2 linked regions of the Thermosphaera aggregans genome follow. The protein of the gene in region 1 binds, or shares a complex with, the protein of each later gene. Links are inferred from orthologs where the notes say so. Each region holds a gene or a part of one and is shown on either strand. Other genes may lie near its edges.

Evidence for each region.
Region 2: the proteins of IMZ38_RS02555 (region 1) and IMZ38_RS00505 are in contact, whole or in part, in a crystal structure (PDB 2QMU), measured with the Saccharolobus solfataricus proteins. The link is inferred for Thermosphaera aggregans from one-to-one orthologs. Residues at the interface, in WP_231918336.1 of Saccharolobus solfataricus: Met1, Leu2, Arg4, Leu5, Tyr6, Lys8, Leu9, Pro10, Ile106, Lys108, Lys109, Glu110, Lys111; in WP_009988771.1 of Saccharolobus solfataricus: Trp33, Pro65, Glu66, Gln148, Val151, Asp152, Val154, Ser155, Lys156, Ala159, Leu160, Tyr163, Arg164, Lys167, Ile180, Ile181, Pro182, Val183, Ser184, Leu186, His187, Ile189, Asn190, Asp192, Ser193.

Annotation. Positions count from the first base shown.
Region 1 is NZ_CP063144.1:434,149-437,452, reverse strand. The notes cover bases 257-2,974. They hold IMZ38_RS02555 (translation initiation factor IF-2 subunit beta), read right to left. Parts: upstream 1,974-2,974; coding sequence 1,539-1,973; downstream 257-1,538. Other genes in these bases: IMZ38_RS02550 (tRNA (N(6)-L-threonylcarbamoyladenosine(37)-C(2))-methylthiotransferase), read left to right, coding at 2,036-2,974; IMZ38_RS02560 (DUF424 domain-containing protein), read right to left, coding at 1,187-1,522; IMZ38_RS02565 (60S ribosomal export protein NMD3), read right to left, coding at 257-1,177. In the rest of the region: IMZ38_RS02570 (translation initiation factor aIF-1A), read right to left, coding at 1-115; more of IMZ38_RS02565, read right to left, coding at 119-256; more of IMZ38_RS02550, read left to right, coding at 2,975-3,304. UniProt on the Methanocaldococcus jannaschii protein: eIF-2 functions in the early steps of protein synthesis by forming a ternary complex with GTP and initiator tRNA.
Region 2 is NZ_CP063144.1:82,184-85,030, reverse strand. It holds IMZ38_RS00505 (translation initiation factor IF-2 subunit gamma), read right to left. Parts: upstream 2,126-2,847; coding sequence 875-2,125; downstream 1-874. Other genes in the region: IMZ38_RS00500 (30S ribosomal protein S6e), read right to left, coding at 2,191-2,844; IMZ38_RS00510 (PIN domain-containing protein), read right to left, coding at 468-860; IMZ38_RS00515 (DNA-directed RNA polymerase), read right to left, coding at 1-373. UniProt on the Methanocaldococcus jannaschii protein: eIF-2 functions in the early steps of protein synthesis by forming a ternary complex with GTP and initiator tRNA.

The sequences.
Region 1 (3,304 bases):
ATTTTGCCAGCAGGTAATCCCCGCCGAGATGCCTTATGACGCCGCAGACTACTGTATCGTCCCCGGGGAACGGTGTTTCTGCTCCGGGCCCTAGACCCTGGTCCTTCTTAGGCAAAACCTAATCACTCTCCCTTATCAAATACTCCTTTTCCTCTATTGACAATAATAATACTTCATCGCCGGCTTTTAAATGAGAATACCCGGGCTTAACCGGAACCTCTCTAAGCTCCCCCGTCTCCTCGTTGAGCAAGTAGACGTAGTTCTTGTCAACACTCGTCACGACATACCTGCCGCCTAGGTGAGCCCTTGGCAACGGCTTAATCCTTCCATCCCAGTAGCCTGACACCTTTGTCTGAACATGCTCTCCTGTTTCAAGAATCCTTATCTTCACCAGTCCTTTCGAAACCTCCTCGACAACGCCAACCTCACCCTGGTACTCGACCACCATGCCCTTGTGTATTGGCGGGATTCTCACGGACAGCGTTACAACACCCCTCCACTTACCCTCGTGAGCGTCAAACCGGGTTGACCTGAAGGACTCGGTTGTTGATGCCCCGTACTTCCTGCTCAGAATGCTTGAAAGCTTCCTGGCGGCAACAGGGTCTTCGAACTTGACGTCCACGCCTTCCCTCACAGTCTCAACCTCTGTGACGCTTGAAGCCAGCCCAGCCTTAACAATAAGCTCCTCAACCTCCTCAGCCAGCTTCTCGACATCTACCTCTCCCTCAACCCTTACCTGGACTAATGCTTTATGAGAACCTCCTGCCCTGGCTAAGCATGAGGGGCACGGCTTGTAGGTTATTTTAACAGGGGCTTCCAGCTCGTAGTTCACGGGATTGGTTTCCTTAATCAATAATTGATAGTTCAAGGTCACCCCGTGCTCGCTCGCGCTGATTTTATGGAGTGGTTTAACCACCGAAACATCTAAAACCTCCACTTCCTCCCTGAGGAAGCGCTTAGACTCCCCCATCGCGATTCTTCTTAAAACCTCGTTTTCTTCCAAAGGATGATTCCACTCTCCCTTGTAAAACCATGCACCGCACTTAGGGCAGACCGTCACCTCAAGCCTCGGCTTATCCTTGAATGGGGTGAGGTATTTAACATAGCATTCAAGACAGTGGTTTCCAATAATCTCCTCGTCCGGTACCTCTCTTCCGCAACGCACGCAGAACCTCATATGCAACACCTATAGTATTGCGAAGAAGGCTATTGGAACACCTTGAACTATGAGAATGGCATCAGGATGGATGAACCCCCTCTCTATTGCTGCTTTAACAATTCTCTCGCCAACCAGGTTGCCTGTTGTAGCAGTGGAGAGGATCTCCAAGGCTTCTTCAACACTTTTAAGCTCCCCCTTGTAGAAGAAAGGGTCTACTACGTATTTAATGCCCTTATCCGGGTCGACAAGGGTTTTTCCCAGAACCTCTTCATCGCACACTGACACTACTACTTCGTCGTCTGAAAACCTTACGCTTACATACTCCAAGCCGGTGTAGGCTTCCCGACCACCTTTCTCCTCCATCAAGACATCACGCGCTCTAGAAAGCCGGTAGCGTGGTCTCCGCGCCGCAGGCCTCGCACCTCATCACGAAAACCTTGCCCTTCTTAGCAAGCTTCGTGTGGATGGCTCCGCAGGTGGGACATTTAACGTATTTCTCAACGAAGACTTCTATAAGCTTGTTGATGACTGAGGCGTTGAACTTGCCCTGCAATAGCAACTGCCCAGCATCGTTGAGGAAGGCGGGAACACCAAGCTCCTTGACAAAGTATTTTTGAACAATATCTTTCTCCCTACCAAGAGCCTCAGCTATTTCCGAGAAATTGTGAACAATAGTTCTGCCTCCAACGATCAAAACCTCGGCCCTGGGGATTTCGAAAACCTCGCCGCTGCTCTTCTTAGACGGCAGTCTCTGAATCGCCCTGTCCAACAGCTCCTCGTAACTGTAGTCCCTGATACTCTTCAAAAACAACACCTCTCCAGGGAGATTATTGTTAAGAGGGCTATTTAACAATAATTCTGTTAATGGATGGTTTAATGAGGGTTTACGTGGAAACATACGGCTGCGCGCTCAACAGGAGCGATGAAGCCTTGATGAAGCATGTTTTAACAGAGAGAGGGCACTCTATTGTTGCCGACCCCTCCAGCGCTGACGTGGTAATAATCAATACTTGCACGGTTAGGCTTGACACGGAGCAACACATGTTGAAGAAAATAACCAGTCTTAGAAGACTGGTTCAGGAGAGAAATGCGAAGCTCGTGATTGCTGGATGCCTCCCCGCTGCACAGCCATACAAGGTGTTGAAAACCGCTCCTGAAGCCAGCCTTGTCTCCCCGCAGAACTCTTCCAGAATCCATGTAGCAGTGGAATCAAGCGGGAAGGTTGTGATGCTGGATGGGGTTAGGGAGAGAGACAGGATAGGACTGTTCTTCGAGAACAGGATTGCGCCAATACCTATTCAAGAAGGATGCTTGAGCAACTGCTCCTTCTGCATAACAAGACATGCTAGAAGAGTATTAGTGAGCCACACTGTTGAAGCAATCGTAAAATCCGTTGAGACCGCTGTGAGAATGGGCGCGGTGGAGATACAGTTGACGGGGATGGACCTGGGCACTTACGGAGTAGACCTGTACGGTAAACGGTGTCTCCCAGAACTGGTGAGAAGGATTTCAACACTGCAGGGAGAGTTCAGGGTTAGAATAGGGATGATAAACCCGGAGCACCTGCCACCAATCCTTGACGAGCTGGTTGAAGCCGTCAATTCTGACCGCAGGATCTACAGGTTTCTGCACATCCCTCTGCAGTCTGGTAGCGACAAAGTGTTGAAGGCTATGAATAGGAAATACACTGTTGACGAGTACAGGGGTTTAATCAAAGAGGTAAAGCGGAAAATCAGTGACGTTAGCATTGCAACCGATATAATAGTAGGCCACCCCTCCGAGGATGAGGAAGACTTCGAAAATACTTTGAAGATAATTAAGGAGTTAGAGTTTGAAAGAGTTCACTTCGCAGGCTACAGCGTGAGACCCAACACACTTTCAGCTGGAATGCCGAACATTCCGACACGTGTTAGAAAGGAAAGAATGCTCAGAATGCTTGAAACCGTGGAGGAGATGGGGCTTAAGGTTAGGGAGAAATATGTTGGATCAACCCTGCCGGTGTTTGTAACAGAGTACTCTAACACATGGGTTGGCAGGCTTGACAACTACATCCCTGTTATCCTGCTGGGAGGAGGCCTGCTCGATTATGGAGTATCTGTTGAAGCAGTAATTGAAAAAGCTACTTTCTACGACCTCAGAGGCAGG
Region 2 (2,847 bases), 350 kb from region 1 along the record:
CCACCTGGTTAATGTATACGAAGCCGTCGAGCACTCCCAGGTCAACGTAGAGCCCGTTCTTGGTTACCGTTACAACCTCTCCCTCTACAACCTCCTTCAGGAATGGGTGGAAGACAAGTGCTTCGAACTCAACGTTATGGTATGTAGCCCCGTCGCCCGGTATGATCTTCCCCGAGGGCTCAATGTCTAAGCCTAGAATGGTAACAATTATTGAAGGCTCCTTCTTCTCCTCACCGGTAAACGGGTTTTTCAAGATGACAACCGATCCCTCGTACTGCTCCCTAAGCTCTTCCAGAGCAACCTCCTCTAAGGGTCTCCCGAACTTCGAGGGCGGTATTCTGACAACGTCTTTAACCTTGATAACGTTGTACAATCACGCAACACCTTGTCATTGATGTTTTAATAAGCACTTTATAGTATAAATCAATAATCCTTTTATAAATAACTTAAGTATTGAAAAACACTCCTCAGTACTCGAGCAAGCCCTCAATCACTATTCTACGCGACTCCTCCCTCAGGTATACCTCTGATAAACCCTTCTCCCTCGCCCTCCTCCTCAGCTCCTTATCGTTAGAGGCTACTGCGGCATTGTTTAACACGGCGTACTCTATGATCGCGTCATCAGTATTCTTTAAATCCTCCCGGTATTCCACTATCCTACACTTCTCTCTTGCAATCCTAGCAGCGAGCCCGCACTTCTTCCTCATCAAGCCACCCTCCCTCTCCCCTATCGCTTCCAACTCCCTGAGGGAGTGTGTTAGGACAACGCACTCAGGCTTGAACGCGACCTGCTCCTCAATCATCTCGAGGAGTGGGAAGCCCTCAGCCATTAAGAGGAGCATGTTAGTGTCTAAAACAATCAGCGACGGCTTCCTCAGCTGACTGATTTAACAACACCCCAGCCTGCCAGCCTCCACCTTCCCAGAACCCTCCTGCTTATCGCCACCCTCCCGCCCTCCCAGACGGCGGCGGGATCTTTGAGCTCGACAGTCATAGCGGACTTGCCCACCCCTGTTACCACGCCGATCCTGGTGGCGGTTCCTATGGTGAGGACAATGGTCTCCTTAACCTGTATCGGCGGGAGCTTGGTCATCTCCTTAGCCCCTACGACTCTTTCCAGCACGCTGTACTCTATTTCAAGCATTTTAGCAATAGGCGGCTGGTGGTCAGGGTGTGAGACAATGTTTCCAACCATTGAGTCAGCCTTCGTCAGCGAAGGGTCGAGCGGTGTTCTAACAGCTGCCAACCCTCCAGGCCTCGCCTCCTCAACCTGTAGCTCGCCGAACCTTATCTCCTCAATCCTCGTGGTGATTGGTTCATACTTGTAAGCTGTTTTAGAGCCTCCCACAGGTGTTTTCACACCGGGGAGGATGGCTATTTCATCCCCAACCTTCAACACGCCCTGGATTAGTGAACCCCCTATCACGCCTCCCACCAGGTCTTGGAACGATGTCCCAGGCCTGTTAACATCGAAGCTTCTGACAATAAACATTAACGGGGGCTTGCTCAGGTCTCTCTTAGGCGTGGGTATCCGCTCCTGGAAGCTCTGGAGGAGGACGTCAATATTCGTCTTGTGAAGGGCGCTGACAGGTATTATCGGCGCATCCTCCGCTACAGTTCCCTTCACCAGGTTCCTTATCTCCCTGTAGTTTTCAAGAGCCCTCTCCCTTGTCACAACATCTATCTTGTTCTGAACTATCACGATATTCCTTATCCCTATAGCGTTCAAAGCGACCAGGTGTTCAACAGTCTGGGGCTGTGGGCACGGCTCGTTCGCAGCCACCACCAGTATTGCTCCATCCATGAGCATTGCACCGCTCAGCATGGTAGCCATTAAAGCTTCGTGGCCGGGGGCGTCAACATAGCTTACTCTTCTGAGAAGCCTTGACTCGGAGCCTGTTGGGCAGACCTCCTCCGTGGTGTAGGCTTCAGGAGGCTCCATGTCCTCGCAAACCGCTATGTTACCGTCCGCGTAGCCTAGCTTAATAGTCATACCTCTCTTAAGCTCCTCGCTATGCCTCGCAGTCCAAATACCTGTTAAAGCCTGAACCAGTGTTGTCTTACCATGGTCTACGTGCCCGACCACGCCAATATTGACTTCCGGCTGCTGCTTAACCCAGGGCATGATGAATCCCTTGTTAAAACCAATCCTCTAGGATTTATGGGCGAGGTTGCTTTTATACTAAGAAACTACTTAGGATAGACGATCACGGTGTTAACCTGTACGATGTCTGGGGCTATGGTGTCCCCCCTGATCATCTTCCTCCTTCTCTCACCATTCCTCTCAGGGTAGAAGCCGGGGGGTCCTGATAGAAGGGCTTTCTTCTTAACAGGCCCCTGTATGTCAGGCCTCATCGGGAACCCGCTTATATCGCTCCCGCCCGTTATCCTCAGCTTAACGTTCCTTAAACCGATGATGGAGCCGTCTACCTCGTCACCTATCTTCAACCCTACAAGCGACGCTGTCCTCTCATCGTTTACTCTTACCTGCCAGGCGCTAGCCCTGAAAATCTCGCCCTCAAGCTCCGTGTTGCCTGAGAGGTTTATCAAGAACTCTGAGTTAACCAGTACAGTGTTTTCGGGAACGTTGTCAGCGGGCTCAAGCCTTCCAGTGATCTTGATCTTGTCCCCGGTGTCAGGCCTTCTCATCCTAATTGTTGCTACTCCGTGGACAGCGTTAAGCTCTTCTAGAAGCTTCCTCCCAACCCTTATAACGGGGAGTTCGAACTTATCCTTCATCTGATCCGTGAAGGGTACTTCAGCATCCCCTACTACTTTAACCTTGACTGTTTTACGGTTCTTCGGTGCTTCAGGGTCGTTTACAACTATTTTGAAATCCGGCATACA